2 regions of the Micromonospora eburnea genome follow, and region 2 is predicted to be linked to the other one. Evidence: riboswitches for the same ligand, from Rfam matches in the RefSeq annotation. Region 2 holds a riboswitch; the other holds the start of a gene.
What was found. A riboswitch is a leader RNA that binds a small molecule or an ion and turns the genes downstream of it on or off. The one in region 2 is predicted to bind ZMP and ZTP.

Region 1: linked by a shared signal. The riboswitch ahead of GA0070604_RS12615 (glycine hydroxymethyltransferase) and the one ahead of GA0070604_RS15990 (bifunctional 5,10-methylenetetrahydrofolate dehydrogenase/5,10-methenyltetrahydrofolate cyclohydrolase) in region 2 are both predicted to bind ZMP and ZTP.

The regions. Positions count from the first base shown of each region.
Region 1 is NZ_FMHY01000002.1:2,677,123-2,683,995, reverse strand. Features, by position in the region: gene GA0070604_RS12625 (hypothetical protein) at 33-263, opposite strand; gene GA0070604_RS12620 (S8 family peptidase) at 532-2,016, shown strand; ZMP/ZTP riboswitch at 2,138-2,226, shown strand; gene GA0070604_RS12615 (glycine hydroxymethyltransferase) at 2,245-3,681, shown strand; gene GA0070604_RS12610 (hypothetical protein) at 3,808-4,062, opposite strand; gene GA0070604_RS12605 (dihydrofolate reductase family protein) at 4,131-4,682, opposite strand; gene GA0070604_RS12600 (MmcQ/YjbR family DNA-binding protein) at 4,803-5,204, shown strand; gene GA0070604_RS12595 (hypothetical protein) at 5,321-5,773, shown strand; gene GA0070604_RS12590 (beta-ketoacyl synthase N-terminal-like domain-containing protein) at 5,786-6,873, opposite strand, start outside.
Region 2 is NZ_FMHY01000002.1:3,542,543-3,549,415, reverse strand. Features, by position in the region: gene GA0070604_RS16025 (MarR family winged helix-turn-helix transcriptional regulator) at 1-103, shown strand, start outside; gene def (peptide deformylase) at 170-679, shown strand; gene GA0070604_RS16015 (GNAT family N-acetyltransferase) at 863-1,636, opposite strand; gene GA0070604_RS16010 (winged helix-turn-helix transcriptional regulator) at 1,685-2,023, opposite strand; gene GA0070604_RS16005 (malonic semialdehyde reductase) at 2,119-2,718, shown strand; gene GA0070604_RS16000 (sulfite exporter TauE/SafE family protein) at 2,758-3,531, opposite strand; gene GA0070604_RS15995 (endonuclease/exonuclease/phosphatase family protein) at 3,717-4,505, shown strand; gene GA0070604_RS15990 (bifunctional 5,10-methylenetetrahydrofolate dehydrogenase/5,10-methenyltetrahydrofolate cyclohydrolase) at 4,539-5,417, opposite strand; ZMP/ZTP riboswitch at 5,431-5,513, opposite strand; gene GA0070604_RS15985 (NRAMP family divalent metal transporter) at 5,588-6,865, opposite strand.

The DNA of each region.
Region 1 (6,873 bases), 870 kb from region 2:
GCAGCGGCCGGTCGGCCTGACGGTCCGGGCGCTCAGCGCCCTTCCTGCTGCATGCGCGTCATGAGCATCTGCTTGCCCTGGTCACCCGCCTTGCGGTTGTTCTCCTGGATCTTGCGGAACCAGTTGGCGAGTTCCGTGTCGCCCCGCGCGTCCGCGTCGGCGATGTACGTGTCCATCCGGTAGATGTTCTCCAACGACATCTGCACGGTGTGGATCAGGTCGTAGTTCTTGTCCCGCACCGGGCTCATCTGTTCCTTGGTCATGGTCGCCACGACACACCTCCCTGTCTCGGCTCCGGTCGCGTCAGCGCTTACCCGCCCGCCGTCGGTTCACGCCGCCGTCGGATTGGAAATGGGCGGTTACGTCACTCGTCGGTCACCGTCTGACGGCTGTTGTTCATCCGTTCGGCTGTGTGTAACACAACACCCCATCCCTACGCTGACCCCCGGAAAGCGAGCAACCTGCTCGTTTGCCGCCGGTCCGCTTCCCGCCAGGCAGTGGGGCCGGCTCGATCAGCCCCTGGGAGTCTGTGTGAAGAACCTGCGTCGCAAGACACTCGCCGCCGCGTCCGTGGTGACGCTCGGCATCGGCCTCGCCGCCATCGGCGGGCTGGCGCCGGCCGTGGCCGCCGGGCCGGAGACCACGTTCCTGGTCCTCGCCCCGCAGGGCGGCAAGACCGACAAGGCCGCCGCCCGCGTGGCGGCCGCCAACGGCACCGTGGTCGCCAGCTACGACCAGATCGGCGTGCTCGTCGTCCGGTCGACCAACCCGAACTTCGCCACCGCGGTGGCGGGGGCGGGCGTCGACGCGGTCGCGTCCACCGCCGGCCTGGGCACCGCCCTCGACGAGGGCGAGACCGTGGAGGTCTCCGCGGCCGACGTCGCCGAAGCCACCGGTGACCCGACCAAGGAGCCGATGTACGCCCAGCAGTGGGACATGGACATGATCCACGTCCCGCAGGCCCACGCGGTCAACGCCGGTAGCCCGAACGTGGTCGTCGGCGTGCTGGACAGCGGCATCTCCAGCACCCACCCCGACCTGGCCACCCAGATCGCCAAGGACAAGAGCGTGTCCTGCATCGGCGGTGTCACCGACACCACCGAGGCGGCCTGGAACCCGACCACCTCCGACCACGGCACCCACGTGGCCGGCACCATCGCCGCCGCCGTCAACGGCGTCGGCGTGACCGGCATCGCGCCGGGGGTGAAGGTCGCGGCGGTCAAGGTCGTCAACAACGACGGCTACATCTACCCGGAGGCCGCGGTCTGCGGGTTCATGTGGGCCGCCGACCACGGGTTCCAGCTCACCAACAACAGCTACTACATCGACCCGTGGGAGCTGAACTGCCGCAACGACGCACGCCAGCGTCCGGTGTGGCAGGCCGTGCAGCGAGCGATCCGTTACTCGCAGTCCAAGGGCGTGCTCAACATCGCGTCCGCGGGTAACTCAAACTACGACCTCGCTCACAAGAACACCGACACCGGCAGCCCGAACAACGGGACGCCGGAGAACCGCGAGAACCTCACCAACGCCTGCCTCGACCTGCCGGCCGAGGCGCCGGGCGTGGTGACCGTCTCGGCCGTGGGCCCGACCGGGGAGAAGAGCTACTACTCCTCGTACGGCCAGGGCGTGATCAACGTGACGGCGCCGGGCGGCGACAGCCGGGTCGGCACCCAGGGTGCGCGCTCGACCAGCACCGACGCCATCCTGTCGACCACCTTCAACACCGCCACCCGCACCAACGGGTGGGGGTACAAGCAGGGCACGTCGATGTCCGGCCCGCACGCCACCGGCGTCGCGGCGCTGGCCCTCTCGGCGCACCCGGGGATGACCCCGGGCCAGCTGTCGTCGTTCCTGGAGCGCACGGCGGTCGGGATGCCCTGCCCGAAGGGCGTCTACAACCCGACGCCGCTGTGGCCGGGCAACGCGAACACCTACGAGGCGACCTGCTCCGGCGGCGCGCGTAACGGGTTCTACGGCTTCGGCATGGTCGACGCGTACAACGTGGTGAAGTAACGATCGCGCCACCTGTGGTGGGGCCCGGCGAGTGATCGCCGGGCCCCACCCGTTTTCCCAGGCGCGATCGCCCCGTCCGGCGGAGGTCGGCCGGGCCGGTCCCGGCGTACCCGGTAGGATCGGCGCGGGCCGTGACTGGCGCGTGGGATGGAGCACCATCGGGGAGCGGTCCCGTCACGAGGACGCATGCCGAGCGCCTGGGCCTTCCGCACGTCATCAGGAGGTCGCATGTCGCTGAACGCCGAATCCACCGCCTTCCGCAGCGCGCTGGAGGTGATCCGCGCCGTCGAGCCGCGGGTGGCGGATGCCATCGGGGCGGAGCTGGCCGACCAGCGCGAGTCGCTCAAGTTGATCGCCAGCGAGAACTACGCCTCCCCCGCCACCCTGCTGGCGATGGGCAACTGGCTCAGCGACAAGTACGCCGAGGGGACCGTCGGCCGGCGCTTCTACGCCGGCTGCCAGAACGTCGACACGGTCGAGGCGCTCGCCGCCGAGCACGCCCGGGAGCTGTTCGGCGCCGCGCACGCGTACGTGCAGCCGCACTCCGGCATCGACGCCAACCTGGTCGCGTTCTGGGCGATCCTGGCCGACCGGGTGGAGTCCCCCGCCCTGAAGAAGGCCCAGGTACGCCAGGTCAACGAGCTGACCGAGGCGGACTGGTTCGCGCTGCGCCGCGAGCTGGGCAACCAGCGGATGCTCGGCATGTCGCTGGACGCGGGCGGCCACCTGACCCACGGCTTCCGCCCGAACATCTCCGGCAAGATGTTCGACCAGCGCAGCTACGGCACCGACCCGGCCACCGGTCTGGTCGACTACGACAAGGTCGCCGAGGCGGCCCGCGAGTTCAAGCCGCTGATCCTGGTCGCCGGCTACTCGGCATACCCCCGGAAGGTCAACTTCCGGATCATGCGGGAGATCGCCGACTCCGTCGGCGCGACCTTCATGGTCGACATGGCGCACTTCGCCGGCCTGGTCGCCGGCAAGGTCTTCACCGGTGATTTCGACCCGGTGCCGCACGCGCACATCGTCACCACCACCACCCACAAGTCGCTGCGCGGCCCGCGCGGCGGCATGGTGCTCTGCGGCCCGGAGCTGGCCGACCAGGTCGACCGGGGCTGCCCGATGGTGCTCGGCGGCCCGCTGCCGCACGTGATGGCCGCCAAGGCGGTCGCCCTCGCGGAGGCCCGCCGCCCCGATTTCGCCGACTACGCGTCCCGCATCGTCGCCAACGCCCAGGCCCTCGCCGAGGGGCTGCTGCGCCGCGGCGCGAAGCTGGTCACCGGCGGCACCGACAACCACCTCGTCCTGATCGACGTCTCCGGCTACGGGCTCACCGGCCGGCAGGCCGAGCAGGCGCTGCTCGACTCGGGCATCGTCACCAACCGCAACGCCGTCCCGCAGGACCCGAACGGCGCCTGGTACACCTCCGGCATCCGGATCGGCACCCCGGCGCTGACCACCCGGGGCCTCGGCACCGCCGAGATGGACGCCACCGCCGAGCTGATCCACACCGTGCTCACCCAGACCACCCCGGGGTCGAACCCGGACGGCACCCCGTCCAAGGCCAAGTACGTGCTCGACCCGACGCTGGCCGACAAGGTGAGCAAGCAGGCCAGCGACCTGCTGACCGGCTTCCCCCTCTACCCCTCCGTCAACCTCGCCTGACCAACCCGCGCTCCCCGCGCCCGCCTGGGCGCACACCCACGTTGATCAAGAAGTTTGCGTCCGCCTCAGTGGAGTTGCGGACGCAAACTTCTTGATCACCACCGCTGGGCTCGCTCCACCGGCTGGTCAGCGGCCCAGCGGGCGCTTGAGGTAGTAGCGGTGGACCTCGGTGCTGCCCTGCACGTTGTTCACGTCCTCGGCGGCGTTGACCAGCTCCCAGCCCTCCCGGCCGACCCGGTTGAGGTGCGAGACCGCGGTGTCTCCGTACGGGGTCACATCGGTGCGCGACCCGTCCGGGCCGTACCAGACGAACGAGACGGTGAAATTGCGGCCCTGCCCCTGATAGCGGCGGACCAGCAACGCGTACTCCCAGGCAACCATCCGTCCATTATCTACAGTCGACCGACGACCGGGAGCACAGGGGGTGGCGGAACGGCGACCCTGCGGCGTCACCGGTAGTGCAGCAGCGTCACCCCGTTGCCGAACCGGCGGGTCTCCGTCAGTTCCAGGTCGAGTGTCGTGCCGGCGGGAAAGAGCGACCGGCCACCGCCGACGACGACCGGGTGCAGGTAGAGCCGCCACTCGTCGACCAGGCCGTGCCGCGCGAAGGCGGCCGCCAGCTCCGCGCCGCCGAGGGTCAGGTCGCCGCCGGGCTGCTCCTTGAGCGCTCGCACCTGCTCCGGTACGACCTCCGGCACCAGCGTGGAGTTCCACGCGACGCGGTCCAGCGACCGCGAGTAGACGATCTTCGGCATGTCCCGCCAGATGCCGGCGTACTCCCGCATCGGAGCGGTGCTGGCCGGGTCGCGGTCGGCGGTCGGCCAGAAGTCCGCCATCAGCTCGTAGGTGCGGCGACCGTGGAGGAAGGCGCTCATCCCGCGCAGCTCGTCGTTGAAGTGCTGATGCAGCTCGTCGTCGACCCGGTGCCAGCTCAGGTTGCCCCCGGGCCCTTCGAAGAAGCCGTCGAGGGAGATCGACATCCAGACGATGACCTTGCGCACGCGCACCCCAATCCGGTCAGCGGGTGAGAGGCCAGTCTGCCAGGGGTGCGGCCTGGCCGCAGGCCGGGCAACCCGTGCGCCCGCCGCGCCGCTGACCCGCCGCGGGCGTATCGTCGCCGCATGGCGACCTGGGACGACGTACGCCGTATCGCGCTCGCCCTGCCCGAGACGACCGAGCGCGGCTCGTACGACGACCTGCCGGCCTGGCGGGTCCGGGACAAGTCCTTCGTCTGGGACCGTCCGCTGCGCCCCGCCGACCGGGCGGCCCTCGGCGACGCCACCCCGGACGGCCCGATTCTCGGCGTCCGGGTGCCCGACCTGGGCGTCAAGGAGGCGCTGCTCGCCGACGCCCCCGAGGTCTACTTCACCGTCCCGCACCTCGACGGGTATCCGGCGGTGCTGGTCCGCCTCGACCGGATCGGGATCGCCGAGCTGACCGAGCTGGTCACCGAGGCGTGGTACGCCCGTGCCCCGAAACGGCTCGCCGCCACGTTCCGGTCGGCACGGGGTGAACGTGCTTGATCGACTGACCGGCCCGGTCGATGCGGCTCCATCCCGGCGGCCGGCCGGAGTGTCGGTGCGGGCCGATATTCTCCGCGGGCCCGTCGGCGCCGGCCGGTGGCAGCAGGGAGGACACGATGACCGACGGGCCGCCGCAGCTCATCGCGATCAACCACGACGACTACCACGCCGAACACGTCGGGCACACCGCCGACGGCCGGCAGTTCTTCCTCACCACGCCGTTCGAGCCCGGTGACCCGGAGACCGGCGGGGGCGCCGAGTTCGTCGCCCGCTATCTCTTCGACGCCTCGGGTCGGCTGCTCGACGCCACGATCGACGCGTTCGGCCCGCGCGACCAGATGGACCGCGACGCCCGGCGACGGACGTACGAGCAGCGGCTGGCGGAGCTGGGGCCGGTGACGTACGACCGCATCGAGGTGGCGCCGTTCGCGGTCGAGCGGTTCGGCACCACCTTCGGCCTGCTCCCCTCCCCGCCCGAGGACGAGGACGACTCCTGGTGGGTGGAGCTGCACCCGGGCGACTACATGGCCTTCACCGAGCCCTGGGACAGCGGCGAATACGACACCTGAACGCCCGACGCGCTATTCCGGCGGCGGAGGTGGCGCGGCGCCGCGCAGCACCAGCGCGCTGTTGAAGCCGTCGAAACCGCGCGCCCCGACCAGCGCGATCCGGCTGCGCGGTCGGCGGGGCGCGCGCAGGAAGGTCAGCTCGCACCCCTCCGCAGGCCGCTCCGGGCCGGCCGAGGCGGGCAGCAGGCCGTGGTGGAAGGCGAGCAGCGCGGTCGCCGCGTCCAACGCCGATCCGCCCTGGTGGGCCCGGCCGGTGAGCGGCTTCTGGGTGGTGACCGGCGGGGTGCGGTCGCCGAACACGGCGCGCAGGGCGGCCGCCTCCGCCCGGTCGTACGCGGGCACGCCGAGCGCGTCCGGCCAGATCACGTCCACGTCGTGCGGGCGTACGCCGGCCCGGTCCAGGGCCAGCCGCAGCGCGCGGGCGTAGTGGACCGGATCCGGACCGGCGACCGGATCGGTGGGCGCGGCGTCGTGGGTGGCCGCCCAGCCGGTGATCTCACCGTAGATCCGGGCACCCCGGTCCAGCGCGTGAACCAGCTCCTCCACCACGAAGACGGCGCCGCCCTCGGCCGGCACGTAGCCGCCGGCGCCGACGTCGAACGGCCGGTACGCCCGCTGCGGATCGGCGACGTCGCTGAGCAGCCCGGAGCGGAGCTGGCAGGCCAACGCGTACGGGCTGAGCGGGCACTCGGTCGCACCGGCGACCACCAGCGGGGTGCCCCGGCGGACGGTCCGCACCGCGTGGGCGAGGCTGTCCAGCCCGCCGGCCGCCTCGGAGACGGTCACCCCGCACGGCCCCTTGAGCTGGTGGTGGATCGAGAGCTGCCCGACGCTGGCCGCGTAGAACCAGGCGATCGACTGGTACGCCCCGACGGTCCGGGTCGGGCCGCCCCAGAGCCGTTGCAGCTCCCGCTGCCCGAACAGGTTCCCACCCGAGGAACTGGCCAGGGTGACCGCCCACCGGTACGGGTCGGGGGCCCGCTCGGGCAGTCCGGCGTCGGCCAGGGCCAGCCGGGTGGCGGCGAACCCGAGATGGGTCCACCGGTCGGTCTGCACCCGCTGCCGGGTGTCGGCGTATCCGGCGGAGTCGAAGTCGGGCA
Region 2 (6,873 bases):
GCCCCTCGCGGACGAACTGCGCGCGGTCCTCGCGGCGCTGCGCCGCCGCCCGCTGCGCGACCGGATCGCCGACACCGGCCTGGCGCCCCGCCGCGCGCGCTGATTCCGCCGCCGCCTTACCGGCGGGTGCCGACGCCACCGCGGGTAACGGCCGGATAGCCTTCCGGGCATGACTATGCGCCCGATCCGGATCATCGGCGACGCCGTGCTGCGCACCCCGTGCGAGCCGGTGACCAGCTTCGACGCCGACCTGCGCGCCCTGGTGCAGGACCTGATGGACACGCTGCTCGGCGCGCCCGGCCGCGCCGGGGTGGCCGCGCCCCAGATCGGGGTGAGCGCGCAGGTGTTCGTCTACGACGCCGACGGCCACCGCGGCCACCTGATCAACCCGACCCTGGAGCTGTCCGAGGAACGCCAGGACGACGACGAGGGTTGCCTGTCCATCCCCGGCCTGTACTTCCCGACCCCGCGCGCGATGCACGCCACCGCGCACGGCTTCGACCAGCACGGCCAGCCGCTGACCATCGCCGGCAGCGGCTTCCTGGCCCGCGCCCTGCAACACGAGACCGACCACCTGCACGGCCGCCTGTACGTCGACACGCTGCGCGGCGACACCCGCCGCCGGGCCCTGCGGGAGATCCGCGCGGGCCGGTTCGACTCGCCCGGCCGGCGACTGTGACGACGCGGGGGTGACCGGTCCGGCCGGCCACCCCCGCGCCCGCTCACCGGGTCACTTCGCAAGCCGGGGCGGGCGCTCGGCGGCCAGCGTCAGCGTCGAGTTGGTGATCCAGGGCGGCGGCCGGACCGGCTGGACCGGCGGGCCGACCCCGCTCTCACAGGAACCGGTGGACGCCGGCGGCGGTCACCGACGGCGGAGCAGCGCGCACTCGGTGAAGTCGGCGGCCCGGGTGAAGCCGAGCCGCTCGTAGAGGCGTACGGCGGCGGCGTTGTCGGCCCGGACGTTGAGCGTCACGTGGTCGACGTCGGCGCGCAGCCGGGCGCAGAGTGCCGCCACGGCCGCCGCGGCCAGCCCTCGGCCACGCAGGCGCGGGTGGGTGGTGACGTTGCCCAGGGCGGCCACCCGCCAGGTGGGGGACCAAACGTGCACCCCGGCCACCGCGACCAGGTCGCCGCCGTCCCGGATGCCCACGTACTGGCCGGTGTCCAGCATCCGCGGGTCGAACCAGTTGCCCGGGTACGCGGCGGCGTACAGGTCGAGCAGCGCCGGCAGGTCGGCGCGGTCGAGCGTCTCGCCGGCGGGGGCGACCGTGGCCAGCCGGGCCGGGTCGGTCAACGCCATCCGATGGTGCCCGGCGCCGTCGGACACCTCGTACCAGCGCGCCACGGTGGCCTCCAGGCCGGGGGAGAGGTGCGCCCACAGCCGGGCCGGCAACACCGGCGCGAGCTCCTCCAACAGCGCGGCCAGCTCGCCGACGTCCTGCGGCGAGGCGAACGCCAGCAGCGTCGGCAGCTCGACACCGTGGTAGAGCAACGCCACCCGGTCGCCGCGCCGGAACCACGACGTGTACGGCCAGAAGAAGTCGTCCAGGTCGCCCAGCTGGTACGCGTGCAGCACCGGGTCGCGGCCCAGCAGCTCGGCCAGGACGGCCCGGTCGTGTTCGGCGCGGACAGGCATCCGCCGATGATCACATGCCGGCGGTCAGCAGCCGTCGCCGCGTCCCGCCTAAGCGGGCAGGTTCTCGTGGGCCCAGCGGGCGAGCGCGTCCAGGGCCGGCAGCAGCGCGGACCCCCGGTCGGTGAGCTGGTAGCTCACCCCGAGCGGCGGCCCCTCCCGCACCGTGCGGGAGACCAGGCCCACCCGGCACAGCTCGCCGAGCCGGTCCGACAGCACCGACTCGCTGATGCCCGGCAGCGCACGACCCAGCTCGGCGAACCCGGCGGGGCCGTTGGCGAGGGTGCCCAGCAGCACGCCGTTCCACCGCTTGCCGAGGAACGCGAAGGCGCGGGCGAGGCCCCCGTCGCACGCCCGTGGCGTGCGGCTCACTTCCGGCCTGACTGTCACCCCTTCAGGATACGGGGCTACCCTGACATCCGAGGCACTACTAAAAAGCTAGCTGCTGTCCTCAACAGAGCAGTTAGCCACGAGCGAGGAACCACATGAACGACCTGATCGCCCTGCACCCCGACGCGCAGGCCCTCCTTTTCACCGACGCCCGCACCGCGAACACCTTCACCGACGAGCCCGTCACCGAGGAACAACTACGCGCCATCCACGAACTCGCCAAGTACCCGCCCACCGCCGCCAACACCCAGCCCCTGCGGGTGCTCTACGTCCACCACGGCGAACCCCGCGAGCGGCTGCTCACCCACATGAACGACGGCAACCGCGCCAAGACCGCCACCGCACCCGTTGTCGCCGTCCTCGCCGCCGACACCGACTTCCACGAACTCATCCCACGGGTCTTCCCGATCCGCCCGCAGATGCGCGACGCCCTCGCCGACGACCCCGCCGGCCGCGAACACATGGCCCGCTTCAACGCCACCCTGCAGATCGCCTACTGGCTGCTCGCCGTTCGCGCCGCCGGCCTGGCCGCCGGGCCGATGGCCGGCTTCGACGCCGCCGGCATCGACAAGGAGTTCTTCGCCGACACCAGCTGGCGATCCCTGCTCGTGGTCAACCTCGGCAAGCCCGGCCCGGACGCCTGGTTCCCCCGCCTACCCCGCCTCGACTACGACGACATCGTCCGGCACGCCTGAAACCGGCCCCGCTGACCGGCCCGGCCCCGCCCGGGCCGGTCAGCCGGCCACCCACTGGTCGTAACCCAACCTGCCCACCAACGCCAACACCACGACCAGCAGCACCACCCGCACGAAACCCGCACCACGGCGCAACGCCATCCGCGCGCCCAACGCCGCGCCCACCACGTTGCACACCGCCATCGCCGCCCCCAACAGCCACCACACGTGCCCGGTCGCCGCGAACACCACCAACGCCCCCAGATTCGTGCCCGCGTTGACCACCTTCGCCATCGCCGACCCGTGCACGAAATCCGCCCCCACCAACGCGGTGAACACCAACACCAGAAACGTGCCCGTACCCGGCCCGATCAACCCGTCATACAGAGCGATCCCCAACCCGGCCACCGCCACCGCCGCCACCACCCGCACCGGCGTACGACGCTGCGGCAACGCCACCACACCCAACCGCGGCCGCGTCAACACGAACACCGCCACCGACACCAGCACCACCAACACCACCGGCCGGTACGCCCCCGCCGGCACCGCCCCCGCCAACGCCGCACCCAGCCCCGCGGTCAACACCGCCAACCCCGCCGACGGCCCCGCCACCGCCCAGTCCAGCTTCGTCCGGCGCGCATACGTCACCGCCGCCGTCGACGTACCGAAGATCGCGGCCAACTTGTTCGTCCCCAACGCCGTGGCCACCGGCACCCCCGGCGCCGCCACCAGCAACGCCGGCAGCAACAACAGGCCCCCACCGCCCACCACCGCATCCACCCAGCCCGCCACCGCGGCCGCACTCAACAAGGTGGTCAACGAAACAAGATCCACGCGCGGCATTCTGCCCACCACCACCGCCGCGACAAGAACGGTTGTGGCCAGCCTCACCGCAGGTCAACGACCCCGACGCCGCCGCAACCACAAACCCGCCGACGCCACCGCCACAAACACCAGCACCGAACAGACCAACGCCTTCAGCACCCGGCAAGCCTGCCACGCGGACGTAGGCTGAACCGGTGCGCCTGGCCACCTTCAACCTGCTGCACGGCCGGTCCCTCACCGACGGACTCGTCGAACCCGACCGGCTCGCCGCCGCCGTCACCGCACTCGACGCCGACATCCTCGCCCTCCAGGAAGTCGACCGCGACCAATCCCGCAGCGGCAACCTCGACCTCACCGCCATCGCCGCCCGCGCCCTCGACGCCCCCGAACACCGCTTCGCCGCCGCCGTCGTCGGCACCCCCGGCGGACAGCTCCGGCCGCTCACCCACGACGACGACGGCCACGGCGAACCCTGCTACGGCATCGGCCTGGTCAGCCGCCACCCCGTCCGCTCCTGGCAGGTCACCCGACTCCGCCCCGCCCCCGTACGCTCCCCGGTCTACGTCCCCGGCCCCCGCGGCGGACTCGTCCTGCTGCACGACGAACCCCGCGTCGTCCTCGCCGCCGTCCTCGACACCCCACACGGGCCACTCACCGTCGCCGCCACCCACCTGTCCTTCGTCCCCGGCTGGAACCTCCTCCAACTACGCCGCGTCATACGCGCCCTGCGCGCCCTGCCCGCCCCACGGATCCTCCTCGGCGACCTCAACCTGCCCGCCGGCCCCGCCGCCCTGCTGACCCGCTGGCGGCCCCTCGGCCGACGCCCCACCTACCCGGCCGGCCAGCCCCGCGTCCAACTCGACCACATCCTCGCCGACCGGCGCGGCCTCGACCGGCTGCCACCCGTCACCGCCGTCGCCACGCCGCTGTCCACCATCTCCGACCACCGGCCCCTCATCGTCGACCTCGGCCCGCCCCACTGACCCCCATCGACCGGCCCTCTCCACCGACCCGGCTCAGCCCAACCCCGACGCCCACCGCGCCGCCCGCACCGCGTTACGGAACAACATCGCCACCGTCGTCGGACCCACCCCACCGACCCGCGGCGTGATCGCCCCCGCCACCTCCGCGCACGACTCGTCCACATCCGGCAACAGCCGCCGACCCTCGTACCGCACCCCACCACCGACGACCACCGCACCCGGCCGCACATGCTCCGGACGCACGATCCCCGGCACCCCCGCCGCCGCCACCAGAATCTCCGCCCGCCGCGTGTACCGCGGCCAGTCCGCCACCCCGGTGTGCACCACCGTCACCGCCGCGTTCGCCGTCGGCCGCTTCTGCGCCAACAACATCGCCAACGGCCGACCCAACGTGGCACCCCGCCCCAGGATCACCACCTCACGACCCGACACCGGCACCCCATGGAACGCCAACAACGCCTCGATCCCCGCCGGCGTACACGGCAACGGACCCGGCAAACCCAACGCCAGCCGACCCATGTTCACCGGATGCATCCCGTCCACGTCCTTGTCCGGGTCCAACACCGCAAGCGCCCGGTCGTAGTCCAGATGCCCCGGGATCGGATACTGCACCAACACCCCGTGCACACCCTTGTCGGCGTTGAAGTCCGCCAACACCGCGTGCAGATCCGCCTGCGACGCCGACGCCGGAAGATGCACATGCGGAGAGACAAACCCCAACTCCGCCGCCTGCCGCTGCTTGATCCGGATATATCCCGCGCTCGCGTCGTCGTCACCCACCAGCACCGTCGCCAACGCCGGCGTCACCCCCGCCGCGCGCAGCGCCGCCACATCCCCGGCGACCTCCGCCAACACCCGCTCCGCCACCGGCCCACCCGGCAGCAGTCGAGCCGACGCACCCGAAGAAGACATGCCACACCCCGCCCACGGAGGCCCAGGCGGTCGACCCCCGCGACGAGCTCCCCGATGGTTACAGCCATCCCCGTGCCGCCAGTCGCGTTCCCGCACAGCCTGCCACAACCCGCCACGCGAACGCATCCGCCACCGCCTCGATCCGCCGGCACCCCGCCGCACGGCCGCCGTCAACCCGGAAGCAGATGCACCTGCTGAGCCAGAAACACCACGCTGACCACGGCAACCACCGCCGCGATCACCCAACCCGCCACCCGCAGACCCACATGAATCCGAGTCAGACCCACCAACCTCGGATTCCCCGCCGCCAACACCAACAGAACCAACCCCAACGGAGTCGCGATCCCGCCGAACAGACTCGCCACGAACAACAACCGGATCGGACCGATCCCCGTCGCCGCCAGCGCCACACCCGCCAACGTCTGCACGACCACCACCGCATAGAAACGCGGCGCCTGCCGAGGCGTACGACTCAACCCCCGCGACCAACCGAAAGCACTGGCGGTCACGTACCCACCACTCGCCGCGATCACCGGCGTCGCGATGATCGCGGAGGCCAACAACCCACCCGCGAACACCGCACCCGCCAACGGCCCCGCCAACGGGCGAAGCGCCTGCGCGGCCTGCTCAGCCGTTTCCACATGCTCATGGTGCGCACCCAACGTGGCACCACTGGCAACCAGGATGCACCAGAAGATCACCGCCGCCAGGCCGCCACCCACCAACGCGTCGAACTCGCGATACCGCAGCTCCCGCCGCGCACACGGCTCCTCAACCTGCTCCACCGTCTGCCACACATACATGTAGCTGGTCAACGTGGTACCCAAAATCGCCAACATCCCAGCCAGGTGCTCCCGGGTGAACGGCACCACCGGAACCAGACTGCCCCGCGCCACCGCCAACCAGTCCGGCCGCGCCAGAACCGCCGCCACCCCGTACGCGAGCAGCCCCAGCATCACCAGCTTCAGCACCCGCTCGACCTCGTCGTACTTGCCCCACAACAGCAGAGCGAGCACCCCCGCGGCAAAACCCGGAACCAGCCAACGCGACTCCACCCCGACCAACAGCCCGATCGCCGCCGCCCCGGCCGCGACATCCGCCGCGATCGTCACCACATTGACCGCCAACACGGAAACCAACAGCGCGACACTCGCCACCCGGCCGTACCCGTCACGCACCGCCCGCTGAAGATCACGCCCGGACAGCACACCCACCCGCGTGGCCAGAACCTGCACCACCACCAGCGCCGGCATCATCAACAAGGACAGCCACGCCAGCCCGAACATCGTGCTCGCCCCGACCACGACCAACGTCCCCACCGTGGTCGGATCGGTATCCGCGGCCCCTGACACCAGACCCGGACCCAGCGACCGGAACCCCAACCCGCGCGAACCCGCCCCGCGCCCACGCCTCCCACGACCAACCCGCGGCAGCCGTCGCCCACCCATCACGACCC